One region of the Streptomyces sp. NPDC042259 genome, then DNA from elsewhere that is predicted to be linked to it. Evidence: riboswitches for the same ligand, from Rfam matches in the RefSeq annotation. Region 1 holds a riboswitch; each other region holds the start of a gene.
What was found. A riboswitch is a leader RNA that binds a small molecule or an ion and turns the genes downstream of it on or off. The one in region 1 is predicted to bind cyclic di-AMP.

Region 1 (7,295 bases):
CAGGTCGCCTTCGTAGGTGTCGCGGGAGACCAGGTTGTAGTGGGGCTGGATCGCGGCGTACTTGGCGAGCCCGGACTCCTCGGAGAAGGCGAGGGACTCGGCCAGCCGGTCCGCGGTGATGTTGGAGGCGGCGATCTCGCGGACCTTGCCCTCCTTCACCAGGGCGTCGAGGGCCGTGATGAACTCCTCCGCCGGCACCGACGGATCGTCGTAGTGCGTGTAGTAGAGGTCGATGTAGTCGGTGCGCAGGCGCCGCAGCGATTCCTCGACGCCCGCCTTGATGACGTTCGCGGACAGGCCGCGCGGCTGGGGGTGGCCGGCGCCGACCTTGGTGGCGAGGACGATGTCGGCGCGGTTGCCGCGTGCGGCGAACCAGTTGCCGATGACGGTCTCGGATTCGCCGCCCTTGTTGCCCGGGGCCCAGGCGGAGTACACGTCCGCGGTGTCGATGAAGTTCCCGCCCGCCGCGGCGTAGGCGTCGAGGACGGCGAAGGACTCCGCCTCGTCGGCCGTCCACCCGAAGACATTGCCGCCGAGGGCGAGCGGGTGGACGGACAGGTTGCCGATCTTCTGGTGAATGTCAGCCATGCGGAAACACAACGCCCCGGCGGAGGTCGGTATTCCGCTCGGTACGCCGGCCCGTCGCTCCGGGCCGTTCACACCGGCCCGCCCCGCACCGGCCCCGTCACGCCTCCGCCGTGATCGGACCCGCCTCCGGCGTGGACGGCCCCTCCGGCGGCGTCTTCGTCGCCGCCGACAGGGGTGCCGCGATGTCCTCCAGCGAGCGGCCCTCCGCCGGGACGGCCAGCACCGCCGCGACCAGCCCGGCCAGGCACATCAGTGCCGCGCCGATCTGGAAGGCGAGGACCGTGTCACCGACGACGCCGCTCGCCGTCAGCGAGGAGAACAGCAGCGGGCCGCTGATGCCGCCCGCCGCCGTGCCCAGGGCGTAGAAGAAGGCGATGGCCATGGCCCGGGTCTCCATCGGGAAGATCTCCGAGACCGTGAGATAGGCGCTGCTCGCGCCCGCCGAGGCGAAGAAGAGGACGACGGCCCAGCAGGCGGTGAGGGTGTTGGCGCTCAGATGGCCGCCGTCGAAGAGCGCGGCCGTGCCGAAGAGGAGCACTCCGGACAGCAGATACGTCGACGAGATCATGATGCGTCGGCCGACCGTGTCGAAGAGCCTGCCGAGGAGCAGCGGGCCGAGGAAGTTCCCGACCGCTATCACCGCGAAGAAGTAGCCGGTGTGCGACGTGGAGACGTCGTAGAAGGTGGTGAGGATGGCCCCGAAGCCGAAGGTGATCGCGTTGTAGAGGAACGCCTGGCCGATGAAGAGCGCGAGGCCGAGGATCGCCCGGCGCCGGTACTGGGAGAAGACCGTGCGGGCGATGGTGCCGAAGCCGATGCTCTTGCGCTGGTGGATCGTGATCTGCCGGGTGGGCGGCGGCAGCACCTCGCCCTTCTCCATTTCGATGCGTTGTTCGATGGAGGCCACCAGCACTTCGGCCTCTTCACCCCGGCCGTGGATGAACAGCCAGCGTGGGCTTTCGGGCACATGGCGCCGGACGAGCAGGATGACCAGTCCCAGGACGACGCCGAGGCCGAAGGTGATCCGCCAGCCCAGGTCGGCCGGGAAGATGCTCGTGTCCAGCATCAGGATGGACAGCAGGGAGCCGCCGATCGCGCCGAGCCAGAAGCTGCCGTTGATGATCAGGTCGACACGGCCGCGGTAGGTGGCGGGGATCAGCTCGTCGATGGCGGAGTTGATGGCCGCGTATTCGCCGCCGATGCCGAACCCGGTCAGGAAGCGGAAGGCGAAGAACCACCAGGTGGAGAAGGAGAACGCGGTCATCGCGGTCGCCGCCAGATAGACGGCGAGCGTGATCATGAAGAGTTTCTTGCGGCCGAAGAGGTCGGTCAGCCGGCCGAAGAAGAGCGCCCCGGCGCAGGCTCCCGCGACGTAGAGGGCCGCCGCCAACCCCGTGACCTGCCCGGAGGTGATGGACAGACCGCTGTCCTTCTCGGAGAGCCGGCCGGCGATATTGCCGACGACCGTCACCTCCAGGCCGTCCAGGATCCAGACGGTGCCGAGGCCGATCACCACCGTCCAGTGCCACCGGGACCAGGGCAGCCGGTCGAGGCGGGCAGGCACGGAGGTGGTGATCGTCGCATTCGTCACACACCCCGAGTTCCCAAGCGAACCGAAAGCATTCGTGGCAAAGGTGTGGTTATCGGGACCGATTATCGACGTCGTGCGGGACCGGGCGGAGAACGTAGGGCTTCTACGTTCGTACGGCCCCGCAGACCTCTTTACCCCTTACGGCCGCTCGACAGCCCTTACGGCTGCAGGCCGCGGCCGCGCAGCCACGACAGCGGGTCGACCGGCGAGCCGCCGCCCGGCCGGGTCTCCAGGTGCAGGTGGGGGCCGGTGACGTTGCCGGTCGCGCCGACCCGGCCGATCACGTCGCCCGCCGAGACCTGGCCCGAGGTGACCACCATCGAGGAGAGGTGGCAGTACCAGATCTGGGTGCCGTCATCCATGGTCAGCACGATGCGGTAGCCGTACGCGCCCGCCCACCCCGCACTGGTGACCGTGCCGCCGCCGACCGCCTTGACCGGGGTGCCGGTCGGGGCGGCGAAGTCCGCGCCGGTGTGGTTCGCGGACCACATGTCGCCGGCCTGGCCGAAGCCCGCGGTCAGCGTGTAGGACCCGACGGGGAGGCTGTACGAGCCCGAGCCGTGGCCACCGCCCGAGGACCCCGAGCCGCCGCTCCCCGCTTCGCTTCCGGATTCGTCACCGGATTCGCTCGTGGATTCGCTGGAAGATTCGTTCGAAGCCTTTTCGGCGGCCTGCTCGGCGGCCTTTTCCGCTTCCGCCTTCTTCGCCGCGGCCTCGGCTTCCGCCTTCTCCTTCTCGGCGGCCTCGGCGGCGGCCTGCTCGGCCTTCTCGGCCGCGGCCTTCCGGTGGGCCTCCGCGGCCGTCTTCGCCGCGGCCTCGCGGGCCTCCTCGTCACCGAGGTTCTGCTGGTGCTCGGCCTGCTGCAGGATGCGGGCGCGCAGCGCCTCGCCCGCGTCGGCGGTGCCCCGGGCCGCTTCCTCGGCGGACAGCCCCGCCTGGGTCAGCGGCTGGTCGGCACCGGGCGCCTGCGCCGCCGCGGAGCCGGCGGCGGGGGCGGAGTCCGCCTTCTGGTGGTCGTCGCCGGTCAGCAGCGCGCCGAAGCCGGGGATGTTCTGGGCCATGTCCGGCACGGATATCGGGGCCGCCGGGCGGTCCTGTGCCGTCGCCATGCCGCCCGCGCCGACCGCCGCGATCACCCCGACGCCGAGGACCGCACCGCTGCGGGCCATCGTGCCGCCGCGCTGCTTGACGACGCGGTGTCTGCCACGGACGGGCGCGATGGATTCCTCGGTGGGGTTCCACACGCCCCCGGGCGCACCGGCGGGCCCGGCGGCCATGGGGGCCGCAGGGGTCACGGTGGTCACAGGGGCGTTCACCGGGGGCTCGGCGGCGACGGCGGGCTCGGTCGCGGGCGTCAGCGAGGCAGGCGGCGTCAGCGGGTTCGGCGAGGCCGGCGGCGTCAGCGGGGCCAGCGGGGTCATGTACGCGGGCACGATCGAAGGCTCCGGCGCGTAAGCCCCGTACAGCTCCGGCTGCTCCGGCGACCCCGGCTGCTCGTAAGACCCGTACGAACCAGCTGTCTCGTACGAACCGTAGGTCTCGTACGAACCATCGCCGAGGGCAGGCTTGTTGGACGCCACGAGGGCGACTCCTTTCCTTCCTTCTCGCCTACCGGGTTAGCTGACGGGTTCGGAGCAGGAAGGTCTCCTACGGGCCGGAGTACAGCCCGATTCACCCCAAGTTTGGTGGTTCCCCGGTTCCCGGTTTTGTCGCTGGTGTCGCAGATGGTGCTGTGCCCGCGGGATTCGGCGAAGGCGCACGGTGCCGCCTCTTGCGGCGGCTGTGACGACCGCGCTGCGTTATCGAACGTTAATAGACATGACTGGCGGATTCCAAGCCGAACGCCCGATCCCACCGACTTCCGAGGCCGGACTTCTCGGGGCACGCGGGTTTCCCCAGAAGGGAGTTACCGCCCGCTACCGGAACGCAACGGAAGTGAGCCGCCGTCAGCCGGTATCCGGCGACCCGGCTCCCCTTCCTCCCCGCTGCCCCTCGGCACGCGCGCTTCACGTGCCATCGCGGTCGGTGGACGGAATGTGCGTACGCGTGGACGTCACGGTCGCGGCGAGGGTGCCCCGTGCGGCGGCCACGGGGTGGTGGAGGCCGTCACCGCGCCGGATCGCCAGCAGGGCCATGTCGTCGGCGGTGTGGCCGCCGGAGTGATGGGCCACATCGGCGGCGAGGGTGTCGAGGAGCGCGTCCGGGCTGCGGAACTGCTTGCCGCGCAGCCTCTCCTGGGGGGCGTAGAAGACACCGTCCGCGTCCCGGGCCTCCGTCACCCCGTCGGTGAACAGCAGCAGCGTCGCGCCCGCCGGGAACTCCCACTCCTCCGCGCGGTCCGGCCAGCCGCCCAGGTCCCCCATGCCGAGCGGCAGCGCGGGCACCTTCGGGTACGTCTCCGCCACCCGCCCGTCGGCGTGCAGCAGCAGCGGCGGCGGGTGGCCGCGGTTCACCAGACGCAGCGTGTTCGCCCCGGGCCGCACCTCCGCCAGCACGGCGGTGGTGAAGCCCTCGGACTGGTCCAGATTGGCGCGCCGCGTGCCCTCCCGCCGCAACGCGTGCTCCAGCCGTGCCGCGAGCGCCTCCAGGGTGCGTTCCCGCTCGGCGGCCTCGCGGAACGCGCCGATCACCACCGCGACGGCCTCCACCGCGCCCAGACCCTTGCCACGGACGTCACCGACGATGACGCGCACCCCGTGGGGGGTGTCCTGGACGGCGTAGAGGTCACCGCCGATCCGGGCGTCGGCCTGGGCCGCCACATAGCGCGCGGCCACGCGCAGCCCGCCGACGCGGCCGGGCGGCGTGGGCAGGACCGCGCGCTGGGCGGCCTCGGCGATGCCGCGCGCGGAGGCGAGCTGCTGATCACCGTGGCGCACGATGCGGTTGAGGCCGAGGGCCAGGAGGGAGACGGCCACGACGGTGGTCACCTCGGTCGCGGCCTCGGCCGTCTCGTGGACCCGGTGGTAGACCGCGAGGGTGACGGCCGCCACCACCGCCGCCAGGGCGGTCATCGCGGTGGCGCGCAGGGACAGCAGGGCCGCCGCGATCAGGGGCGCGGAGCAGAAGAAGGGGGCGTAGGTGAAGCGGGGCGGCGTGAAGTAGTCGAAGGCGGCGCCGCCGACGATCAGTACGGCCGGGAGCCAGTGCGCGGCGCGGCGGGCAACTGCCCAGTGGGGCTCGCCGCCGTCCCGCGGCGGCGGGTTCCACAGGGGTTGCGCTGCCGGATCACGGGCCGGGCCGCGCGCCGGTTCACGTGCCGGGCCGCTTGCCGCAGCCGGCCCGGGCTCGCCTCGCTTCCCCACCGTGTTCTCTCCTGACCGGCCGTCCCGCGCGTCCCCTCAGCCTCGCGCGTGCCGGGGGCGTGGGCGAGCGGGGTTCGGCCGTCGGAGTGGGGCGGGGCCGGATACGTCCGGGGGCCGCGGGCGCACCCACAAACGCCGGACGGGCGGGATGTGGCTGGGCTCAGCCACATCCCGCCCGTCCGGCGTCGAAGACCGTCAGGTCACTCCGCGCGCATCAGGCCGCGGACGGACGACGGCCACCGCCGCCGGTGCCACCGCCCGTGCCGCCACCGCGACGGCCGCGGCCGACCGCGTTGCCCGGACGGGTGCCGGAGCGGCGGGAGCCCTCCGTGCCGTTGCCGAAGCCGCGGAACGGACGGCTGCCGCTGTTGCCGGAACCGCCCGTGGCGGCACCGGCGGCGTCCGTGCGGGTGCGGCCGCGGCCACCGCGGCTGCCGCGCGAGCTGGACGACTTGCCGGTGCCCTGCGGCTGGGCCGGGGCCGGCGGCGTGATGACGACCGGGACGCCGCTGGGCTCGCGGGCCCCGGTGATGCGGGCCAGCTCCGGGTCGGTCGGGTACGTCTTGATGACATTCGGCGTGATCTGGGCCGTGGTCATCATCCGGGACATCTCACGGCGCTGCTCGGGCAGCACGAACGTGACGACCGTGCCGGACTCGCCGGCGCGCGCGGTGCGGCCACCGCGGTGCAGGTAGTCCTTGTGGTCGGTCGGCGGGTCGATGTTCACGACGAGGTCGAGACCGTCGATGTGGATACCGCGCGCGGCGACGTTCGTCGCGACCAGGGCGGTGACCTGGTCGGTGCGGAACTGGTCCAGCGTGCGGTTGCGCTGCGGCTGGCTCTTGCCACCGTGCAGCGCGGCGGCCCGGACGCCCTCGGACAGCAGCTTCTTCACCAGGCGGTCGGCGCCGCGCTTGGTGTCCACGAACATGATCACGCGCCCGGCGCGGGCGGCGACCCGGGTCACGGAGTCCTTCTTGTCCTGGTCGGTCACGTGGAACAGGTGGTGGTCCATCGTGGAGACCGCGCCGACGGAGGCGTCGACGGAGTGCGTCACCGGGTCGGTGAGGAAGCGGCGGACGAGCCGGTCCACGTTGCGGTCGAGGGTCGCGGAGAACAGCATCCGCTGCCCGTCCGGGTCGACCTGGTCGAGCAGCTTGGTGACCTGGGGCAGGAAGCCCATGTCGGCCATCTGGTCGGCCTCGTCCAGAACCGTGATCCGCACGTCGCCGAGCTTGGCGTCACCGCGCTGGATGAGGTCGGCGAGGCGGCCGGGGGTCGCGACGAGCACCTCGGCACCGCGCGCGAGGGTCTGCGCCTGGCGGCCGATGGACATACCGCCGACCACGGTGGCGATCCGCAGGTTCACGGCGGTCGCGTACGGGCTGAGCGAGTCGGTGACCTGCTGGGCCAGCTCACGGGTGGGGACGAGGACCATGGCGAGCGGGCGCTTGGGCTCCGCCCGGCGGCCCGCGGTACGGGCCAGCAGGGCCAGGCCGAAGGCCAGGGTCTTGCCGGAGCCCGTGCGGCCGCGGCCGAGGACGTCACGGCCGGCGAGCGCGTTGGGCAGCGTCGCGGCCTGGATCGGGAACGGCTCGGTGACGCCCTCGCGGGTCAGCGTGGCGAGCAGGCCGTTCGGCATGTCCAGCGCGTCGAAGGACTCGACGGGCGGCAGCGCGGGGGTCGTACTGACCGGCATCTCGAACTCGCCCTGGAGGGGAGCGGCGGCGGGCTTGCGGCCCTTGGACTGGCCGCCACGGGGCTGGCCGCCACGGGAGGACTGCGGGCCACGCGCGCGCGACGGGCGGGCGGAG
Region 2 (7,295 bases), on a different contig from region 1:
CACGATGACGACGACGGCACGGTCGGCTATGTCACCGAACATCATGAGTCGAATGAAGTGCCCGTGCAGGACCAGGAACACCGGATGCTGCCGCACGAGCTGAACCCCGCCAGCCACGAGGAAGAGCTGACGGAGGAGCGCAAGAAGTGGCACGAGGGCGGCAGCGGTGGCTTTGGCAGCGGCGGCGGCGGTCACACGTAGGCCGTCTGTGCCGCCTGCGGCGGCGGGCGCCCTGCGGGCGCGTCCTCAATCTCCCCCAGCTACCGCTGGGGGGACCCCCAGCGGGCTTGATTCGAGCCCGTCCGGCGATTGAGGACACCGCCGCGCAGCGGAGGTGCACAGGTCAAGACCCGCAGGGCACCGGGTAGCGTCGGGGGGTGCACGACGACAAGGACACACCCCCCGCGCCGCCCCTGTTCACCTGGGAATTCGCCGCCGATCCGTACCCCGCGTACGCCTGGTTGCGCGACCACGCTCCCGTGCACCGCACCACCTTGCCCAGTGGCGTCGATGCCTGGCTCGTCACCCGCTACGCCGACGCCCGCCAGGCCCTCGCCGACCAGCGGCTGTCGAAGAACCCGGCGCACCATTCCGAGGCCGCGCACGGCAAGGGCAAGGTCGGCATTCCGGGCGAGCGCAGCGCGAATTTGATGACGCACCTGCTCAACATCGACCCGCCGGACCACACCCGGCTGCGCCGGCTGGTGTCGAAGGCCTTCACCCCGCGCCGGGTCGCCGAGTTCGCCCCGCGTGTGCAGGAGCTGACCGACCGGCTCATCGACGCCTTCATCGACAACGGGGAGGCGGACCTGATCCACGAGTTCGCTTTCCCGCTGCCCATCTACGCGATCTGCGATCTGCTTGGTGTGCCCCGCGAGGACCAGGACGACTTCCGCGACTGGGCGGGCATGATGATCCGCCACGGCGGCGGGCCGCGCGGCGGGGTCGCCCGGTCGGTGAAGAAGATGCGCGGCTATCTGGCCGAGCTGATCCACCGCAAGCGGGAGGAGCTGGGAGAAGGAGGGGACGACGACCTCATCTCCGGGCTCATCCGCGCCAGCGACCACGGTGAGCACCTCACCGAGAACGAGGCCGCCGCCATGGCCTTCATCCTGCTGTTCGCCGGTTTCGAGACCACCGTGAACCTGATCGGCAACGGCGTCTACGCCCTGCTGCGCAATCCCGGTGAACGGACGCGTCTGCAACGCGCCCTGGCGGCGGGTGACGAGAGCCTGCTCGCCACCGGCGTGGAGGAACTGCTGCGCTACGACGGGCCGGTGGAGCTGGCGACCTGGCGGTTCGCGACCGAGCCGATCAGTCTGGGCGGGCAGCGCATCGCCGCCGGCGATCCCGTGCTCGTCGTGCTCGCGGCCGCCGACCGGGACCCCGAACGGTTCGCCGGGCCGGACACCCTCGATCTGTCCCGGCGTGACAATCAGCACCTCGGATACGGGCACGGCATCCATTACTGCCTGGGCGCGCCGCTCGCCCGGCTGGAGGGCCAGACCGCGCTGGCGACGCTGCTGCGCCGGCTGCCGGATCTGCGACTGGCCGCCGACCCGGAGGAGTTGAGGTGGCGCGGCGGGCTGATTATGCGTGGTCTACGCACGCTTCCGGTGGAGTTCACTACGCGTATCAGATGACCCTACGTCAGTTCGCGTGACCTTCGCGTGACCTCCGCTACACCGGCTTGTGACTCCCGTGGTCCGTCGCTATGTTCGACCACCATCAACTCAGCCGCCAACGAGAGGCCAACGCATGCGCTCCGGCAACGGTAGACACCGCAGACCCCGTCAGGTACCGGCGATCGTGGTCGCGGCGGGGGTGACGGGCGCGTCCCTCGCCATGCCGCTGCTCGCCGCCACCGGCGCGAACGCCGCCGATGCCCCGACGTGGGACAAGGTCGCCCAGTGCGAGAGCGGAGGCGTCTGGAGCTCCAACTCGGGCAACGGCTATTTCGGCGGGCTGCAGCTGACGCAGGAGATGTGGCAGCAGGGCGGCGGCACGGACTACGCGCCGCGCCCCGACCTCGCCAGCCGCTCGCAGCAGATCGCGGTGGCGGAGCGGATCCTGGCGAACCGTGGCCCGGACGCCTGGCCGAGCTGCGCGGTGTCCTCGGGGCTCGCCAAGGGCGGCAAGGCGCCGGAGGTCAACCCCGGCAGCACGCACACCCCCGAGCCGGAGACGTCCACCGGGCCCGCGCCGACGCGCACCACCCCCTCCACGCCGTCGACCTCTTCGCCTTCCCCCGACCCCGATTCCTCCGACTCCTCCCGGAAGCCCTCGCCTTCCGACAAGCCGTCACCTTCCGACAAGCCGGCCTCGCCCTCCTCCTCGCCGTCTTCCCCCACCTCTCCCGCCTCGCCGTCCGCCCCCACGGGGACCGGCCGGCCGAGCGGCGAGCCCACCGGGCCCGCGACCGGGGAGTCCCCCCGCCCCACGGACGGCACTTCGGACGGCAAGCACCGCACGCCCGCCACCGACGATCCCACCGAGATCCCCTCGACCACACCCGGTGCGCCCTCCGGCACCCCGGCCCCCGGCAACGCGGACAGCACGGACGGCACGGACGCCGGCAAGGAGCACACCGGGACGCCGCGTTCGGACACCGGCCGCGCCTCGCGGGACGGCGGCGCGCGAACGGACCAGCCGGGCGCCGGTGACTACACGGTGCGCCCCGGTGACAACTTGTCAGCCATCGCGGAGGAACACTCCGTCGCAGGCGGCTGGTCCACCCTCTACCAGGACAACAAGAAGGTCGTCGGCTCCGATCCGGACCTCATCCAGCCTGGTCAGAAGCTTGAGGTCCGGAAACACCCCACGAAATAGAGCAGACTTCGGGGGGAATGTCCGTTCCAGTCGAAAGTGAGACATGGGTCTCGTTGACTTTTGGTCGGAAGGTCCTCATCCGGAGTTTGTTCATGGGGTCTCACCTGCGGAAACGAGGTGTTCCCGTGGGTAACAAGAGGCAACTGTGGCTGGAATCAGGGGTTTGAACCCGTACGCCAGCTGTGTCTAACGTCGTCACCGCTCGCCACCGCGAGCACCACGGCCGCCACGCCGAATCCTGCCGGCGGCCGGAGGGGTCGTCGCGAAAGCGCCGTAGGCAGGAGCGGGGGAACCAAGGTAGGCGCCGGAACGGTCCAGCCGATCACCTGATCGACAGGAGCGGGACGGCTTGGGGTGAAGCCGGGTGTGCACCACACACCGGGCCGGGCAACTCACAGCCCGAACCCGACAGCTCACCTCGTAGGCGTCGGTGAGGAAACCGACTCATGTCCAAGGGCAAGCACCGTCGTCCGTCCAAGGCCGTTCGTATCGTCACGCTCGCCGGCGTCGCCGGTGTCGCCGTCGCCGCGCCGCTGATGGCCACGACCTCCGCCAACGCCGCCTCCGTCTCCACCTGGGACGCGGTCGCGCAGTGCGAGTCCGGTGGCAACTGGTCCATCAACACCGGCAACGGCTACTACGGCGGTCTGCAGTTCTCGCAGTCCTCCTGGAACGCCGCCGGCGGCCAGGCCTACGCCGACCGCGCCGACCACGCCACCAAGAGCCAGCAGATCGCCGTCGCCGAGAAGCTCCTCGCCATGCAGGGCCCGGGTGCCTGGGGCTGCGCCGGTGCGGGCGGTCTGACGTCCGGCGGCCCGAAGGCCGACGTCGACACCTCCGGCTCGTCCTCGCGCGGCACCTCCACCAAGTCGCACGCGGACCGCAGCGAGCGCCAGGCCCCGCAGCAGACCGCGCCGAAGGCCGCCCCGCAGCTGCAGTCCGACGACGAGGACGACGCTCCGGCCCCGGCCCCGAAGCAGACCGCTCCGAAGGCCACCCCGAAGTCCTTCAAGAAGGGCGACGGCGAGTACGAGGTCAAGTCCGGCGACACCCTCGCCAAGATCGCCGAGGCCAAGAAGGTCAAGGGCGGCTGGCAGAAGCTCCACGAGCTCAACAAGGACATCGTCGAGAACGCCGACCTGATCTTCGTGGGCCAGCACCTGCACCTCAGCTGATCCGGCGGGCCGGCCGCCGCGCCGCGCCCCCAGTGTTCACAGCGGACCGCCCCGCTCCGACGCGCGCCTTCCCCCCGGGGCGCGCCGGAGCGGGGCTCCGCCGTTTCCGGGGCCCCGCCGGCTCCGGCGGTCCGGCCGTCCGGCCCGCCGTCCGTGTTTCCCGCTCGGCGAACACATCGGCTATTCGTCCGATGATCTCGGCATTTGTGCGGTTTTTCGGCTCGCCAGGTGGTCCACCGGCGGGGGGAACCTCCGGAGCCCGTTAGGCTCGGGGGCAGAACTCCAGACACACACGAAGGAGACGCACGTGCCGTCTATCGACGTCGTCGTAGCTCGCGAGATCCTCGACTCGCGAGGCAACCCCACGGTCGAGGTCGAGGTCGGCCTCGACGACGGCTCCACGGGCCGTGCCGCCGTGCCGTCCGGCGCCTCCACCGGCGCCTTCGAGGCCATCGAGCTCCGCGACGGGGACAAGAACCGCTACCTCGGCAAGGGTGTCGAGAAGGCCGTCCTCGCCGTCATCGAGCAGATCGGCCCGGAGCTCGTCGGCTACGACGCCACCGAGCAGCGCCTGATCGACCAGGCCATGTTCGACCTGGACGCCACCGACAACAAGGCCTCGCTCGGCGCCAACGCCATCCTCGGCGTCTCCCTCGCCGTCGCGCACGCCGCCTCCGAGGCGTCCGACCTGCCGCTCTTCCGCTACCTCGGCGGCCCGAACGCGCACCTGCTGCCCGTTCCGATGATGAACATCCTCAACGGTGGGTCGCACGCCGACTCCAACGTCGACATCCAGGAGTTCATGATCGCGCCGATCGGCGCGGAGTCCTTCTCCGAGGCGCTGCGCTGGGGCACCGAGGTCTACCACACCCTCAAGGCCGTGCTGAAGCGCAAGGGCCTGTCCACCGGCCTCGGCGACGAGGGCGGCTTCGCCCCGAACCTCGGCTCCAACCGCGAGGCCCTCGACCTCATCCTCGAGGCCATCAAGGAAGCCGGTTACACCCCCGGCCAGGACGTCGCGCTCGCGCTCGACGTCGCCGCGTCCGAGTTCTACAAGGACGGCTCGTACGAGTTCGAGGGCAAGTCCCGCTCGGCCGCCGAGATGACGGACTACTACGCGGAGCTGGTCGCCGCGTACCCGCTGGTCTCCATCGAGGACCCGCTGTTCGAGGACGACTGGGACGGCTGGAAGACCCTCACCGAGCGCCTCGGCGACAAGGTGCAGATCGTCGGTGACGACCTGTTCGTCACCAACCCCGAGCGCCTCGGCCGCGGCATCGAGGAGGGCGCCGCCAACGCCCTGCTGGTCAAGGTCAACCAGATCGGTTCGCTGACCGAGACCCTCGACGCCGTCGAGCTGGCCCAGCGCAACGGCTTCAAGTGCATGATGTCCCACCGCTCCGGCGAGACCGAGGACGTCACCATCGCCGACCTGGCCGTCGCCACCAACTGCGGCCAGATCAAGACCGGTGCCCCGGCCCGCTCCGAGCGCGTCGCCAAGTACAACCAGCTGCTGCGCATCGAGGAGATCCTCGACGACGCCGCGGTCTACGCCGGCCGCAGCGCCTTCCCGCGGTTTCGCTCTGCGAACTGATTAAACGCGGCAAGGGCTGACATACCCGCTGTGAACGGGCGCTGAACGGCCCCGGCCGAAAACCCTCCCGGGACAGACGGCAGCCTCACTACGTCCTCGGCCACGGTCCCGTACCGTGGCCGAGGACGTACGTTCGTTCAGAGACCACGGGGAGGCGACGTGGCGGCGGAACGGTTGCCCACCGCGACCAGGCTCAAGGCGCTCGGCACGGTGCTCGTACAGGGCCCGTCGGCCCGCGGCGGCCGGGTCTACCGCGCCCGGCCGCCCCGCCGCAGCCGGCTCACCGGCCGGGCCGCGCTCCTCGCGCTCGTCGTCTGCTCCCTGGTCGTCGCGCTGGCCTACCCCATGCGCCAGTGGGTCACCCAGCGCTCGGACATCGCCGACCAGCGGCGCCAGTCCGAGCGCGCCCGCGAACAGGTCAGACAACTGCGGGAGCAGAAGGCGCGGCTGGAGGACCCGGCGTACGTCGAGCAGCAGGCGCGCGAGCACCTGCACTACCTACGCCCCGGTGAGACCGGCTACAGCGTGGTGGACGGCAGCGGGCCCGCCAAGCGCCGCACGGACCAGGGCGCCGCCAACCGCCCCTGGTACAGCAACCTCTGGGACGGCGTGGACGCCACGGACTCCCCGTAAGGGCCCGTCAGGGCTCCTCCCGGATCGTCCCGGATCGTCCTGATCTCCCGATCTTCCCCGACCACATTCGAGAACACCGAGTACGAGCGAGCACATGGACACCCCTCCTCCGAAGACCGAGCCCACCGAGCCGACCGACGCGGACATCGCGGCGTTCAAGGAGCAGCTGGGCCGCCCGCCGCGCGGGCTGCGCGCCATCGCCCACCGCTGCCCCTGCGGCAACCCCGACGTCGTCGAGACGCAGCCGCGTCTGGAGGACGGCACGCCGTTCCCGACGCTGTACTACCTGACCTGCCCGCGCGCCGCCTCCGCGATCGGCACGCTGGAGGCGGACGGCGTCATGAAGGACATGACCGCCCGGCTGCAGAGCGACCCGGAGCTGGCCGACGCCTACCGCGCCGCGCACGAGGACTACATCACCCGCCGTGACGCCATCGAGGTGCTGGAGGGCTTCCCGAGCGCCGGCGGCATGCCGGACCGGGTCAAGTGCCTGCACGTGCTCGTCGGCCACTCCCTGGCCGCGGGCCCCGGGGTGAACCCGCTGGGTGACGAGGCCATCGCGATGCTCCCCGAGTGGTGGGCCAAGGGCCCGTGCGTGAGCCCGTGCGACACCGACGGGGCGTGCGGCGCCGACGCGAAGGCGTGAGCCCCGCCGGGCCCCGCCCGGCAGCAGACTCCCCGGGCGTGCCGCCCGGGGAGCGGAACCAACCTCTCAGGAGTGCGCATGACTCGCGTCGCGGCCATCGACTGCGGCACCAACTCCATCCGTCTGCTGGTCGCGGACGCCGATCCGGCGACCGGTGAACTCAAGGACCTCGACCGCCGGATGACGATCGTCCGGCTCGGCCAGGGCGTGGACCGCACGGGCCGGCTCGCCCCCGAGGCGCTGGAGCGCACCTTCGCCGCCTGCCGGGAGTACGCCGGGGTCATCAAGGAGCACGGCGCGAGCCGGCTGCGCTTCGTGGCCACGTCCGCCTCCCGGGACGCGGAGAACCGCGAGGACTTCGTGCGCGGCGTGCTGGACATCCTGGGCGTCGAGCCCGAGGTGATCAGCGGCGACCAGG
Region 3 (7,295 bases), on a different contig from region 1:
AGAAGTACTTCGGCTCCATCCCCGCCCACGACGCCAAGCAGCCGCCGCGCGACGGCAGCCTGCCCGACATCATCGGCGAACAGTTGCGCGAGGTCGTGCGCGAGGAGGTCCCCTCCCGCGCCCTGATGGCCGCCTACCGTCTGCCGCACGACGGCACCCGTGAGGCCGACGCCGCCGACCTCGCCCTCACCGTCCTCGGCGGCGGCGAGTCCTCCCGCCTCCACAACCGGCTGGTCCGGCGCGACCGCACCGCCGTCGCCGCCGGCTTCGGCCTGCTGCGGCTGGCCGGCGCCCCCTCGCTCGGCTGGCTGGACGTCAAGACGTCCGGCGGCGTCGAGGTCCCGGACATCGAGAGCGCCGTCGACGAGGAGCTGGCCCGCTTCGCCGCGGAGGGCCCGACCCCCGAGGAGATGGAGCGCGCCCAGGCCCAGCTGGAGCGCGAATGGCTGGACCGGCTCGCCACGGTCAGCGGCCGCGCCGACGAACTGTGCCGTTACGCGGTCCTGTTCGGCGACCCCCAGCTCGCCCTCAGCGCCGTCGACCGGGTTCTGGACATCACCGCCGAGGAGGTGCGCGAGGTAGCCGCCGCCCGGCTGCGCCCCGACAACCGCGCCGTGCTGGTGTACGAGCCGACCGCCCCCGAGGCCGACGAGAACGCAGGAAACGCAACGGAAAGCGAGACGGCCCAGTGAGCGACGCCGCACCCGCGAGCAGCCCCCAGACCGCGGCAGCCCCTTCGATGGACTTCCACCCGCGCCCCCAGCCGGGCGAGGCCACCCCGTGGGCCTTCCCGGCCCCCGAGCGCGGTGAGCTGCCCAACGGCCTCACCGTGCTGCGCTGCCACCGGCCCGGCCAGCAGATCATCGCCGTCGAGATCAACCTCGCGGCGCCCCTGGAGGCCGAGCCGCAGGGCCTCGACGGCGTCGCCACGATCATGGCGCGCGCCCTGACCGAGGGCACCGACAAGCACACCGCCGAGGAGTTCACGGCCGAGCTGGAGCGCTGCGGGGCCACCCTCGACGCGCACGCCGACCACCCCGGGGTCCGGGTCTCCCTGGAGGTCCCGGCCTCCCGGCTGCCCAAGGCGCTCGGCCTGCTCGCCGACGCCCTGCGCGCCCCCGCGTTCCCCGACGGCGAGGTCGAGCGCCTCGTCCGCAACCGGCTGGACGAGATCCCGCACGAGCTGGCCAACCCCGCCCGCCGGGCCGCCATGGCGCTCTCCAAGGAACTCTTCCCCGCCGAGTCCCGGATGTCCCGCCCCCGCCAGGGCACCGAGGAGACCGTCGGGCGCCTCGACGCCGCCGCCGTCCGCGCCTTCTACGAGGCGCACGTGCGCCCCGCCACGGCGACCGCCGTGGTCGTCGGCGACTTCACCGGCGTCGACCTCGACCAGGCGCTGGCCGACTCCCTCGGCGCGTGGACCGGCTCCACCGCCGAGGCCCGGCCCGTACCGCCGATCACCGCGGACGACTCCGGCCGCGTCGTGATCGTCGACCGCCCCGGCGCGGTGCAGACCCAGCTGCTCATCGGCCGCATCGGCGGCGACCGGCACGACCGCGTCTGGCCCGCCCAGGTGCTCGGCACGTACTGCCTCGGCGGCACCCTCACCTCCCGTCTGGACCGCGTCCTGCGCGAGGAGAAGGGCTACACCTACGGCGTGCGCTCCTTCGGCCAGGTGCTCCGCTCGGCGCCCGACGGGACCGGTGCCGCGATGCTCGCCATCAGCGGCTCCGTGGACACCGCGTCCACCGGACCGGCACTGGCCGATCTGTGGACCGTGCTGCGCACCCTGGCCGCCGAGGGGCTGACCGACGCCGAGCGCGACGTCGCCGTGCAGAACCTCGTGGGCGTCGCCCCGCTGAAGTACGAGACGGCGGCGGCCGTCGCGGGCACCCTCGCCGACCAGGTCGAGCAGCACCTCCCGGACGACTTCCAGGCGCGCCTGTACGAGCGCCTCGCCGAGACGGGCACCGTGGAGGCCACCGCGGCCGTCGTGAGCGCCTTCCCGGCCGACCGCCTCGTGACGGTCCTGGTGGGTGACGCCGCGGAGATCCTGGAGCCGGTCAAGGCGCTGGGCATCGGAGAGGTGAAGGTCGTCCAGGGCTGACGGCACGTCGGGGCGCGGGCCGGTCGCGACGGTTCGCGGCCGGGGGCGCCCGGTGGCCCCCGCCTGTCGCGGCCACTGCGGCCGGTGGACGGCCAACTGGTCGGCAGATAAGCGCATAAGGGAGGCACGCGGGGCCAACGGGGCTCGCGTGCCTCCCTTATGTCCGTTTTGAAGGAGAGGTTGCATGTCTGGCGTGTGGCGTACGACACAAAAGCTGCGTTCTGTTTGTCGATCGAAACACACCCGGATTAGCGTCAGTCCGGCTGCCCGTCAGATGTGAGCCGCATCCGCGGCACCGGTCAGTCATCGCCGAGTCCCCAATGGCGCGAGCCAGGGGAGCCGGGGACCCACAGTCCCTGGGGTGAATCGGGTCCCTTTCCGGAGGGAGCCGTAGGAGACCTTCCTGCTCCGAACCCGTCAGCTAACCCGGTAGGCGAGAAGGAAGGAAAGGAATGGCCACACCCATGGCGTTCATAGGTGCCACCGGCAAGCATCGTCGTCCGAGCCGTGCCGTCCGCGTCGGCGCGAACGTGGCGGGCATCGCCACGCTCACCGCCACCGGTGTGGTCGCGGGCTTCGCCGCTCCGGCGATCGCCGCCACCGACGACGCCCCGCGCGTCCAGGACACCGGCCTCACCCAGGCCGTCGTCATGGGTGACGAGACCGCCGACCGGATCGGCGCCCAGGCCGACACCCAGCAGAGCGCCGCCTACGAGGCCGAGGCGCGGCTCAAGGCGGAGGCCGACGCGAAGCAGAAGGCCGCGGACGCCAAGCAGCGCGCCGACGAGGCCAAGCGCAAGGCGGAGGCCGAGCGCGCCGAGAAGGAGCGCGTCGCCCGCGACGAGGAGCGCAAGCGCCTCAACGCCTACGTCTCCCCGATCGACGGCAGCTACGTCTCGACCTCCTACAAGGCCTCCAGCGGCCTGTGGTCCTCCGGCAGCCACACCGGTGTCGACTTCCACGCCGACATGGGCACCGTCGTGCAGGCCGTCGGTGCCGGCACCGTCGTCGAGGCCGGCTTCGGCGGCGCGTACGGCAACAACATCGTCATCAAGCACAACGACGGCACCTACACGCAGTACGGCCACCTGTCGTCCCTCAGCGTCTCCGCGGGCCAGACGGTCACCGCCGGCCAGCAGATCGGCCTTTCGGGCGACACGGGCAACGTCACCGGCCCGCACCTGCACTTCGAGGCCCGTACCGGCGCCACCTACGGCTCCGACATCGACCCCGTCGCCTACCTGCGCGCGCACGGCGTCAACGTCTGATCCCCGCGTCCGGGGCGGCAGCCCCGCACTCCTCGTTCCGCCCAAGGCCCCGGCTCCCGCCGGGGCCTTGGGCGTTGGCGGATGGACATCGGCCGGTATACGGCAGCCGGGTAATGGCCAAAAAATAGCCATGGATTACCGGTGCCCATCGGAAATCGCCCGGCATTGCCATAGAGTCGCCGAACAGACGTCAATCGGCCGCGTTTCGCGGGGATTAAGGCGGAGGTTCACTGATGCGGGGCCCTACGTGACCGGCAATGGCGAGACAGCGCGAGAAGGCGGCCGCATTTCCGCGCACGCCGTGTGCGCGGCGATCCGCGACGACATCGTCTCGGGGGTCCATCCGCCCGGCAGCCGGCTCATCGAGGAGTTACTGGCCCGCCGTTACGGCGTCTCCCGGGTGCCGGTGCGGGAAGCCCTGCGGGCCCTCGCCTCGGAGGGGTTCGTGACCACGCGCCGGCACGCCGGGGCCTGTGTCGCCGAACCCAGCGAGCGGGAGGCCGCCGATCTCCTCGACGTCCGCGCCCTGCTGGAGCCGCTCGGTGCCGCCCGCGCCGCGCAGCGCCGCACGGAGGCCCATCTGAAGGTGCTGCGCGGACTGGTCAGGCTGGGCCGGGAGCGGGCCAGGGACGGCAGTACGGCGGAACTGTGCCCCCTCGGCGACTGGTTCGACGAGACCCTCGCCCAGGCGTCCGGCAGCCCCAGCCTCGCCGCGCTGCTCACCCAGCTGCGGCTCAAGATCGCCTGGGTCTACGCACCGGAGGCACCGCCGCGGCCCGTCGAGGTCTGGGACGCCCACGGAGCCCTCGTCGACGCCGTCGCCCGGGGCGACGCGGAGCGGGCCCGGGCGCTGGCCGAGACCCGGGCGGCCCGGTCGCCCGGTGCGTACCGGCTGCGGCGGGCGGTGCGCGTGGGGCGGCCACGGGCGGGAAATCCGAAACAATCCGTAAACACGGTGAGCGCCCGCTCTTAACAAGAATCCGCTATTCAAGCCGCCGCCGGAGGCCGGCCGGAATTGCGCTGCGGTCCGGTGTGTCCGCATAAAACAAAAAGCGGGGCCGCGGCGGCCTCACCCGGCCGCCGCGGCCCCGCTTTCGCGGTGCGCGGTGAATCAGACGGTCTCCGGGAGCTCCTCGAGCCCCTCGGCGACCAGCTTGGCCAGACGGTCGAGCGCGGCCTCGGCGCCTTCCGCCTCGGTGGCGAGGACGATCTCCTCGCCGCCCTGGGCGCCCAGGCCCAGTACGGCCAGCATCGACGCGGCGTTGACGGGGCTGCCGTCCGCCTTGGCGATCGTCACGGGGACGCCGGCGGCCGTCGCCGCACGGACGAAGATCGACGCGGGACGGGCGTGCAGGCCCTCGGCCCAGCCGACGTTGACGCGGCGCTCAACCATGGTGTTGCCCTTCAAGTCGCTATTGGTTGTCTAGACCAGTGTCTCACGGGGGTGGCGGTGCTCGGGTGTGGTGCTCCCCACGACACCTCGGGAGCGCCCGGACGGCCACCCGACGCCGCCGGGCCCGTCGTCGGTCCCCGGCCGTACGCTGGCCCCATGCAGACGCCGTCCGAGCACGCGTACCCGACCCACTGGGAAGCCGACGTCGTGCTGCGCGACGGCGGTACGGCCCAGGTCCGCCCCATCACCGCCGACGACGCGGGCCGCCTGGTCAGCTTCTACGAACAGGTCTCCGACGAGTCGAAGTACTACCGCTTCTTCGCCCCCTACCCCCGGCTCTCCGACCGGGACGTGCACCGCTTCACCCACCACGACTACGTCGACCGGGTGGGCCTGGCCGCCACCGTCGGGGGCGAGTTCATCGCCACCGTCCGCTACGACCGCATCGACGCCCGGGGCATGCCCGCCACCGCCCCCGCCGACGAGGCCGAGGTCGCCTTCCTCGTCCAGGACGCCCACCAGGGCCGCGGCGTGGCCTCCGCCCTGCTCGAACACATCGCGGCCGTCGCCCGCGAGCGCTCCATCCGGCGCTTCGCCGCCGAGGTGCTGCCCGCCAACACCAAGATGATCAAGGTGTTCACGGACGCGGGCTACACCCAGAAGCGCAGCTTCGAGGACGGAGTCGTCCGTCTCGAGCTGGACCTCGAACCCACCGACCGATCGCTCGCCGTCCAGCGGGCCCGCGAGCAGCGCGCCGAGGCCCGCTCCGTCCAGCGGCTCCTCGCCCCCGGGTCCGTCGCCGTTATCGGTACGGGCCGTGCGGCGGGCGGCCTGGGCCGCACCGTGCTGCGCGACGTGCTGGCCGGCGGCTTCACGGGCCGCACGCACGCGGTCAACCGGGCCTTCCCCGAGGGGCTTTCGGTCCTGGAGCCCGAGGGCGTTCCCGCCCATCGTTCGATCCTCGACATCACCGAACCCGTCGACCTCGCCGTCGTCGCCGTGCCCGCCGCCGGGGTGCCGTCCGTCGTCGCCGAGTGCGGCGAGCACGGGGTGCAGGGCCTCGTCGTCCTCTCCGCCGGATACGCCGAGAGCGGGCCCGACGGCCGCGCCCGCCAGCGCGAACTGGTCCGCCAGGCCCGCTCGTACGGGATGCGCCTCATCGGCCCCAACGCCTTCGGCCTCATCAACACCGCGGAGGGCGTCCGGCTCAACGCCTCCCTGTCGCCCGAACTGCCCGCGGCCGGGCGGATCGGGCTGTTCAGCCAGTCCGGCGCGATCGGCATCGCCCTGCTCTCCGGGCTGCACCGGCGTGCCGCCGGGCTCGTCGGCGTCTCCACCTTCGTCTCCGCGGGAAACCGCGCCGACGTCTCCGGCAACGACTTCCTCCAGTACTGGCACGACGACCCGGACACCGACGTCGCCCTCATGTATCTGGAGTCGATCGGCAACCCCCGGAAGTTCACCCGCCTCGCCAAGCGCACCGCGGCCCGAAAGCCGGTCGTCGTCGTCAAGGGCGCCCGCCACGGCGGCGCGGCCCCCACCGGGCACGCCGTCCCCACCACCCGCATCCCCGACGCCACCGTCTCAGACCTGCTGCGGCAGGCGGGTGTCATCCGTGTCGACACGGTCACCGAGCTGGCCGACGCCGGGTTGCTCCTCGCCTCCCAGCCGCTGCCCGCCGGACCGCGCGTGGCCATCCTCGGCAATTCCGAGTCGCTCGCCCTCCTCACCTACGACGCCTGCCTCACCGAAGGGCTGCGCCCGCTGCCCCCGCGCGACCTCACCACGGCGGCGGGGCCCGCCGACTTCCACGCCGCCCTCGCCGAGGCCCTGGCCGACGGGGGCAGCGACGCCGTGGTGGTCACCGCGATCCCCTGGGTGGGCGACACCTCCGCCGGCGCCCTCGCGACCGCCCTGCGCGAGGCGGTCGCGCAGTCCCCGGCCGCCAAGCCCGTCACCGTCGTCCATCTGGAGATCGAGGGCCTCGCCGAGGCGCTGGCGGCCGACGCCGAGCCGGCCCCGGGGGAGTCGCGGCGGGCACCCGGACCGGCCGGCGGTGCGCCCGCCGTGCGGATACCCGCCTACCCCGCGGCCGAGCGCGCCGTGCGGGCCCTGGCCGAGGCCGCCCGCTACGCGCGCTGGCGGCGGCAGCTCGCGGAGCCCGGCCGGGTGCCCGAGTACGACGACATCGACGAGGCCGGCGCGGCCGCCGACATCGACGTGCTGCTGACCGCGCACGGCGCGGCCACCCCGCCGCCCGGAGCGGCCCGGGCCGTCACCCTGTCCGCCGCCGACACCCAGCGGCTGCTGGCCCGCTACGGGATCGCCGTCCTGCCCGCCCTGGCCGCGCCCGACCCCGACAGCGCCGTCTGGGCGGCGCACCGGCTCGGCTTCCCCGTGGCACTCAAGCCCACCGCCCCGCACCTGCGCCACCGCGCCGACCTCGGCGGGGTCCGGCTCGACCTGGGCGGCGAGGCGGAACTGCGCAGGGCCTACGCGGAGTTGACGGAGCTGCTCGGCAAGCCCG
Region 4 (7,295 bases), on a different contig from region 1:
AAGAACGCGTCGCGGGGCGAGTGACCCCGAGGGTGAGGCGTGCCCGGCCCGGTCCGGCCCCCGCGAGGCCGGGCGGCCGGGGCCCGGCCGCCGGTCCGCCTCCGGCCGCCCGGTCCGGTCCCGCTCTCCGGGGGCGCGCTCCGCGATGCGCCTGTGCGCCGTAGAGGGGGCGCTCGTACAGCAGTACCTTCGTTGACTCCTGCATCGGAGGGACGGGGGCCGCGATGGGTGACGACAAACGCTGGCTCAAAGTCGGAGTCCCCGTCACCGGAGTGCTGCTCGCGGTGATCGGGCTGCTGTACGCCAGCGGAATCATCGCCCCGTTCGGGAAAACGGGGTACATCGAGCGGGCCGATGCCGCGTGTGCCCGGCATCAGCCGGCCCTGGCCGCGCTCGGCCCGGAACCGCGGAACGCGGGACCGGCCGTGTTCTACGACCGCATGGGCGGGGTGGTCGCCGTCATGCGGGCGGCCCACCGCGACTGGGGGAAGATCAAAATGCCGCCGGGGATCGCGAGCTCCGTGCGCGACGCCTACGCCTCCACCGACACGGCGATACGCATGTACGAAACGTCGGTCGCGGTGGCGCGGCGCGGCGACTTCGCCAGGGCGAACGGCTACCTCGAAGACGCCAACAAGCTGGGGCTGACGTCCTTCACCAAATCCCGTGCGGCCGGGCTGAACGTCTGCCCGGTCGGCTTCTGACCCCCCTCACCCTCCCCTCAGGGAGTGTCCGCCTTCGAGGGGACCGGGCTCACGTAGACCCACTGTCCGTCGTCGCGGACGAAGCGGCTGTTCTCGTGCTGACTGTCCGCGTGTCCCCGCTCGCTGTAATGCGCGACGAATTCGACCGTCCCCTCGGTGTGGAAGGCGCTGCCTCCCGTCGTGCCGAGGATCTCGAGCCCCGTCCACCGCTGGTCCGGGTCGAGATCGAGACCGTCCGGCCGGGTCGTGGGATGCCAGGTGCGCAGCAGGTAGGCGGCGTCCCGGACGGCGAAGGCGCTGTAGCGGGAGCGCATGAGGCGCTCGGGAGTGGGAGCCGATGTCTCCCCGCGGTGGAAGGCGCCGCAGCAGTCGCGGTAGGCCGCCGCGCGCCCGCAGGGGCAGGGGGAGGAATCGGTGATCGCCGGCTGCCGGCGTGCGCTGTTTCGGGACACCCGATAATTGTGCCCGCTCCGCCGGACGTCCCGGACCGGTCACCGGGGGGCGGGAGACGGAACGGGGGAGAGCCTTGCCGGTACCGGTGGTGACGAGCGTGCGACGCGCCGGCCAGGAGAGCGCGAGCGGCACCCGGACCGGCGTCGGCCGGGCCTTCGGTACGTTCGGGGAGCTGCTGCAAGGGGCCCTGCCCGCACCGCGCGGCGAGTTCCTCGTCACCTTCCCGATCGCCCGCTGGTCCACTGCCGTCTTCCACCACGACCCCGGCGCCGGCGCGATCGTGGTCCGCCCCGCCCACAAGGACAAGTCCCGCCGGGTCGCCGCCCGGGTCCTCGCCTCCCTCGGGGCGGGCGGCGGCGGGCTGCTGGACATCGGCGGCGAACTGCCCGAGGGCAAGGGCCTGGCCAGCTCGTCCGCCGACCTGGTGGCCACGGTACGGGCGGTCGGCGCGGCGTGGGACGTGACGTTCACCCCCGCCCGGACCGAAGCGTTCCTGCGGGGTGTCGAACCCACCGACGGCGTCATGTACGACGAGATCGTCGCCTTCCACCACCGGGACGTACGGCTCGGCCACCGGCTGGGCGTGCTGCCCCCGCTCACCGTCGTCGCCCATGACGAGGGCGGACGGGTCGACACCGTCACCCACAACCGCCGGCCCCGGGTCTTCGACGCCGGGGAACGCCGCGAGTACGCCGCCCTCCTGGGTCTGCTGACCGACGCGGTCGCCACCGGCGACCTGCCCGCCGTCGGCGCCGTCGCCACCCGCAGCGCCGAGATGAACGCCCGGCGCCGGGTGCGCGGCGGTTTCGCGGACCTGCGCCGCCTGTGCCACGAGGTGGACGGCCTCGGCCTGGTCCTCGCGCACAGCGGCACGATGCTCGGCGTCCTCCTCGACGCCGCCGACGCGGACCTGGCCGGCAAGGCCGACCACATCCGCGCCGGCTGCGCGCCACTCGGCGGCGAGGTCTCCGTCCACCGCGCGCTGGGCACCGGCGACCACTGGAGCCCGCCGCCGCCCACCGCTTCCCGTCCCGGTACCCACCCGAGCTACGCGATCGAGCAATAGTTCGGTCAATTCGCGTCATGCGCGCCCGGCTTGCCGCGGATGCGGGTCCGCATTACGGAATTATGTTCGCATGATTCGTTCCTTACGTATTCCGGTGGTCTCCGCGGCCCTGCTGCTGCCGCTCGCCCTCACCGCCGGTGCTTCGGCCCAGACCGTGGACCGGACCGAGCGTCCCGTGACCTCCGCGGCCGCCCAGGCCGCCGCCCTCGTCGACCGGGCGGAACTCGAGGCACGGGCCCGCGCCATCGGGACCGCCATCGAGCTGATCCACGTCACCACCGTCCCGGGATTCACGCTCGCCGAGCAGTCCGTCGGCGTCATCAACGACGACGGCTTCTCCGGTGCCTACGTCAAGGGCGGCGCGGTGCTGTGGCTGACCGTCGACCACGGCACGCTGACCGAGGCGAACTGCGCCGACGTCCCCGTCTACGGTGAGGGCAGCGGCCTGACGAGCTGTGAGCGGGAGGGTGCCCTGTGGTACCGCTCCACGGCGGGCTCGCATGAGTACGCCGTGGCCAAGGACGGTTACGTGGTCCGGCTCAGCGCGTCCCGCGGCGAGGTGAGCCGGGACGTCCTGCGCGGCGCCGCCGAGGCCGCCCACCCGGCGAACGACCAGGAACTGGACGCGGTGCTCCCGCCGCTGCGCGAGCGGGGCGGCGTCCGGCCGGACGAGCGGGGCGACATGCTGCCCGGCCGTGAGGTGCCCGACAACCGCCCGCCCGCCGGCGCGGGCGGCTGAAACCCACCCGCCGGCACGGTGGCCCGGGCCGGCACGCGGGTCCGGGGCACCGTCGCCCGCCCGCTACCGCTCCGGCGTGAAGCGCACCGGCAGGCTGAGCAGTCCGCGCAGCGCCATGCTCGGCCGCCAGGTCAGCTCGGCGGGGTCGACGTCGAAGGCCAGGTCCGGGCAGCGCTCCAGCAGGGCCCTGAGGGCGATGGCCGCCTCCATCCGGGCGAGCGGGGCGCCGAGGCAGTGGTGGACGCCGTGGCCGAAGGCGAGGTGCCCCCGGGGCTCGCGGTGGATGTCGAAGCGGTCGGGGTCGGGGAAGTGCCGGGGGTCGCGGGCCGCCGCGGCGAGCACGATGATCACCGGTTCCCGGGCGGGGACGGTGGTGCCGCCGATCTCCACCGGCTCGGCGGTGTAACGGAAGGCGCACCGCTCGACCGGGCAGCCGTAGCGGAGCATCTCCTCGATCGCACCGTCGAGCAGGGACCAGTCGGCGCGCAGCTCCGCCAGTTGCCCGGGATGGCGCAGCAGTTCGTGGACGCCGCTGGAGATGAGGTTGACGGTCGTCTCGTGGCCCGCGACGAGCAGGACGAAGGCCATGCCCAGCAGTTCGTCGGGTGAGAGCCGGTCGCCGTCGTCGTCCGTGGCGGTGGTCAGGGCGCTGAGCAGATCGTCGCCGGGCGCCTGCCGCTTGGCCTCGATGAGCGAGACGAAGTACCCGGTCATCGCCCGGGCGGCGGCGCCGGCGGCCTCCGGGCCGCTGGGCAGGACGATCTCGTTGGACCACTCGCGGAACGCGGCACGGTCCGCGACGGGCACCCCGAGCAGTTCGCAGATGACCGTCAGCGGCAGGGGCAGCGCGAAGGACTCCACGAGGTCGGCGCGGCCGAGCGGCAGCATCGCGTCGAGGAGTTCACCGGCCCGGCGCTCGATGCGGGGGCGCAGCTCCTCGATGCGGCGCGGGGTGAACTCCTTGGCGACGAAAGCGCGCAGGCGCGTGTGGTGCGGCGGGTCGACCTGGAGCATGTTCAGACCGATCGCGTATCCGCCGTCGTCCTCCCAGTCCGGCGAGTGGCGGATGTCGTTGCGCAGCCGGGGGTCCGTCAGGGCGGCCCGGGCCTCGTCGTTGCCGACGACCAGCCACGACTCGCGTCCGTCGGGGGTCCGCACCCGGTGGACGGGGCCCCGCTCCCGCAGGCTCGCGTAGAGCGGATACGGGTCCTGGGCGAAGTCCGTGCCGGCGGGCGTGAGGTCTTCGAGGGACGGCGTGGACACAGGCGTTTCCCTTCGTCGCTCCGGACCATGACCGGAGATCAAGTGGGGATTGGCCCCCACTTGCCGGACCCGACCCTAACATCAAGTGGGGAGGTGTCCACGCTTAGGGTTCCGTCGAGAGGGATCGCTCGCCCCGAAGTCGAACGGGAAGGGCCGCGAACGCTCATCACCCGTCAGTCCGCCCCGGTCGTACACAATGCGGAAGCTGTTATTCGGTCAGTCGGCGAGAACGCATCCGGAAGCGACGGGCGCATACCGTGGACCGTGCTTGTGACCCCCGGTGGGTTCCGCTCGCGACCACCGGTAACTCCCCTGCTATTCAGCGGCTTTCCCGCGCGGGCCGAAGCCGATTCGCATGCGGAGCGCGGTGTTGACAGGGGTTCGGGCGGGGCGGAAACGGACCCCGGTTCCCCGGTGTGACGTGAAGTGAACAAGTTCACAGAAGGGGGTCCGGGCTCTGTTTTCGGGCGGCCGATGATGCAGGATCTCTGATCGAACACACAAGAACCCGTCACAGAGGCGGGCGACCCGGGCGGACGCCGAGTCCTGCCGCCGACCGGGTGCAGATACAGATCAAGGATCGGCAGGAGCGGGAGACCCAAGCACGACGAACCACGATGGCGGTGGTTCTTGGGGTGAAGTCACTTCGGTGACCGGGCAACTTTGTCAGCCCGAACCCGACAGGTCACCTTTCGTAGGCGGATGACGAAGGGCTTTGGCATGTCTGCGTTTCCTGGCATACCCGCACTTCTTTCCCGGGCCGGAACGGCTTCCGTTCTGACCGCGGCCACCGTCACCGCGTCGATGCTGATCCCGACTCTGGCAACCGACGCACAGGCGGCGACTCCGGGAACGAAGGCGCTGCAGATCGCGGCCTCCAAGAAGGGGTCGCCGTATCAGTACGGCGCCACCGGTCCGAACCGTTTCGACTGCTCGGGCCTGACGCTGTACGCCTTCAAGAAGGCGGGTAAGGCTCTGCCGCGTACCGCGGCTTCGCAGTACAACAAGACCAGGCATCTTTCGTCCGGCTCACGTCAGCCCGGCGACCTGGTGTTCTTCCACTCGGGCAGCAACGTCTACCACGTGGGGATCTACGCCGGGAAGAATCAGATCTGGCACTCTCCGAAGCCGGGTAAGTCCGTGCGGCTGGAGAAGATCTGGACGAACAGTGTCTGGTACGGACGCGTCAAGTAGCCCTTGAGGCTGTTCGAAGCCCGCCCGGACGCTCCTGTGAGGGGACTGTCCGGGCGGGCCGACGGCTACCGAAGCGCCGCCGCGCGCGCCGCGTTATCAGCACAATGCGAAAACACCCGGCGGCTTGCCGCTTGTCTTTCGATGGCGCCCCCAGGATCCGGCTGGCTCAAATGAGTGAATGTCCGGAACTTCTTAAATCGGCCGGAGTTACTCAGGTCGCTTCCTTGTGAGGGGCGCTAAACGATCGAAAGGCATGGACGTGCTCAAGAAGGTACTCGCCACGACTGCGATGACGGTTTCCGCGGTCGGCGCCATCACCGCCCCGGCGATGGCGGTCGACAACGACAACAATGACGTCGCCAACGGCAACGCCGCCAAGACCGGTTACGGCAACACGGTCACCGGGGGCAAGGAAAGCCCGCAGATGAGCCTGATCCAGGGCACGCTGAACAAGCCGTGCCTGGCCATCGGCAAGCTCGGCATCCAGTCGGTTGTCGCGCTGATCAACATCGGCATCCAGGACATCCCGATCCTCACTTCGCAGCAGCAGCAGCAGTGCACCGACAACTCGACGATCAGCGACGGCGACGACCAGCTCTCGCACATCCTCGACGAGATCCCGATTCTGTCGGGCAACGGTTCCGCGAACGGCGGCCACTGACGGCCGGGAGCCTTTGACGTCATCCCCCTTTCCGGGCACGCGGGGTCCGGAAAGGGGGACGCTCTTGTGCCGGGGCCTTCATCACCCCGCGAGCCGGCATGACCGCCCGCGGCCGAGGCCCAAGTCCACGACGGCCCGCCCCGCCCGCTCAGGGCGTCAGACCGTGCTCGCGGCACGCCTGGTTCCAGCGCTCGGCGGCTTCCTTCGTCCGCAGTCGCGTACGGCGTGCCTCCGCCGCGTGCAGCCGGTGATACGCCGGGAACATCTGCCGTACCCGCAAGGACAGTTGCAGATCGGCGGGGATGATCCTGCGCAGCACGTAGAAGGGGGCGGGCGCGGTGAAATACGGCGGCTCGGGGTGCCGGGGGTCGTCGGGCTCGGCGGGATCCTCGTGGAAGAGCGCCGCGGTGCACCCCCGGGCGTACACCGCGGGCAGCACCGCGCGGTGCGCGGCGGCCACCACGGGCAGCAGCGCGGCGGGCGGACCGGGAAAGGCCACCACCAGCCCCGGGTGCTCGGCCGACACCCGCTGCGAGGCCCGGTCGAACCACGCCAGATAACCCACGAGCGCCCGGGCCACCGCGCGCGGCGCCGTGTGCCCGGCCACGCGCAGCTCCGCGTAGTGCATGACACCCTCCCGCAACGCCCCCCGGACGAACGGGCAGATGGCGCTCGACGGGCCCGGGCGTCCGATGGAGTCACCGATGTAGTCGCGCAGATAGGGCCGGAAGACGGCCCCCAGCTCGGTCCCCCCGTCGCCCTCGTCGTCGGTGTCACCGAAGACGACGGGAGCGGGCCGGAGCAGCTCGCCGCGCCGCGCCTCGGCCGGTGGCCCGGGGTCCGGATCAGGGCACACGGGCACCATCCTCCTCGGCGGCTTCGCCCACCCCCCGCGGCTCGGCCGCCACGCCCACCGGCGGCGTCCGCAGGGACCGGACACAGAACCAGGCGGCCAGCGCACCGAACAGTGCCGTACCGGCCGCCGCGATGGTCCACACTCCCCGGACGTCCGCGAGACCGATGCCCAGCCCGCCCATCACATACAGCCCGAGACCGGTGGCGAGGGAGTTGAACAGCCCGCCCGCCGACAGCATGGTGGCCCGCGACCCGGCGGGCACCTGCTCGTTGAGCGCGGCCTTGAGGCCGGGCATGCACAGCCCGGCCGCCATCACGAAGCCGATGTACAGCGGGACGCCGACCCAGCCGGAGGACGTG

Region 2: it holds a riboswitch for cyclic di-AMP, as region 1 does, so the genes downstream of both, ACZ6MA_RS23865 (transglycosylase family protein) here and ACZ6MA_RS19860 (M23 family metallopeptidase) in region 1, are expected to answer to the same signal.
Region 3: it holds a riboswitch for cyclic di-AMP, as region 1 does, so the genes downstream of both, ACZ6MA_RS11775 (M23 family metallopeptidase) here and ACZ6MA_RS19860 (M23 family metallopeptidase) in region 1, are expected to answer to the same signal.
Region 4: it holds a riboswitch for cyclic di-AMP, as region 1 does, so the genes downstream of both, ACZ6MA_RS24510 (C40 family peptidase) here and ACZ6MA_RS19860 (M23 family metallopeptidase) in region 1, are expected to answer to the same signal.

Annotation. Positions count from the first base shown of each region.
Region 1 covers NZ_JBVJDW010000007.1:26,265-33,559, forward strand. The annotation lists gene ACZ6MA_RS19850 (aldo/keto reductase) at 1-588, opposite strand, end outside; gene ACZ6MA_RS19855 (MFS transporter) at 686-2,179, opposite strand; gene ACZ6MA_RS19860 (M23 family metallopeptidase) at 2,338-3,456, opposite strand; cyclic di-AMP (ydaO/yuaA leader) riboswitch at 3,770-3,901, opposite strand; gene ACZ6MA_RS19865 (PP2C family protein-serine/threonine phosphatase) at 4,186-5,481, opposite strand; gene ACZ6MA_RS19870 (DEAD/DEAH box helicase) at 5,696-7,295, opposite strand, start outside.
Region 2 covers NZ_JBVJDW010000009.1:221,138-228,432, forward strand. The annotation lists gene ACZ6MA_RS23850 (DUF6479 family protein) at 1-201, shown strand, start outside; gene ACZ6MA_RS23855 (cytochrome P450 family protein) at 378-1,643, shown strand; gene ACZ6MA_RS23860 (transglycosylase family protein) at 1,759-2,829, shown strand; cyclic di-AMP (ydaO/yuaA leader) riboswitch at 3,089-3,271, shown strand; gene ACZ6MA_RS23865 (transglycosylase family protein) at 3,276-4,004, shown strand; gene eno (phosphopyruvate hydratase) at 4,312-5,598, shown strand; gene ACZ6MA_RS23875 (FtsB family cell division protein) at 5,758-6,231, shown strand; gene ACZ6MA_RS23880 (DUF501 domain-containing protein) at 6,326-6,877, shown strand; gene ACZ6MA_RS23885 (Ppx/GppA phosphatase family protein) at 6,956-7,295, shown strand, end outside.
Region 3 covers NZ_JBVJDW010000003.1:665,029-672,323, reverse strand. The annotation lists gene ACZ6MA_RS11785 (M16 family metallopeptidase) at 1-692, shown strand, start outside; gene ACZ6MA_RS11780 (M16 family metallopeptidase) at 740-2,107, shown strand; cyclic di-AMP (ydaO/yuaA leader) riboswitch at 2,405-2,558, shown strand; gene ACZ6MA_RS11775 (M23 family metallopeptidase) at 2,572-3,375, shown strand; gene ACZ6MA_RS11770 (GntR family transcriptional regulator) at 3,623-4,348, shown strand; gene ACZ6MA_RS11765 (HPr family phosphocarrier protein) at 4,487-4,768, opposite strand; gene ACZ6MA_RS11760 (bifunctional acetate--CoA ligase family protein/GNAT family N-acetyltransferase) at 4,925-7,295, shown strand, end outside.
Region 4 covers NZ_JBVJDW010000010.1:41,282-48,576, forward strand. The annotation lists gene ACZ6MA_RS24480 (DUF5997 family protein) at 1-24, shown strand, start outside; gene ACZ6MA_RS24485 (hypothetical protein) at 225-704, shown strand; gene ACZ6MA_RS24490 (YchJ family protein) at 722-1,156, opposite strand; gene ACZ6MA_RS24495 (GHMP family kinase ATP-binding protein) at 1,255-2,223, shown strand; gene ACZ6MA_RS24500 (hypothetical protein) at 2,294-2,962, shown strand; gene ACZ6MA_RS24505 (cytochrome P450 family protein) at 3,026-4,225, opposite strand; cyclic di-AMP (ydaO/yuaA leader) riboswitch at 4,777-4,941, shown strand; gene ACZ6MA_RS24510 (C40 family peptidase) at 4,946-5,419, shown strand; gene ACZ6MA_RS24515 (rodlin) at 5,679-6,080, shown strand; gene ACZ6MA_RS24520 (DUF6875 domain-containing protein) at 6,229-6,936, opposite strand; gene ACZ6MA_RS24525 (MFS transporter) at 6,926-7,295, opposite strand, start outside.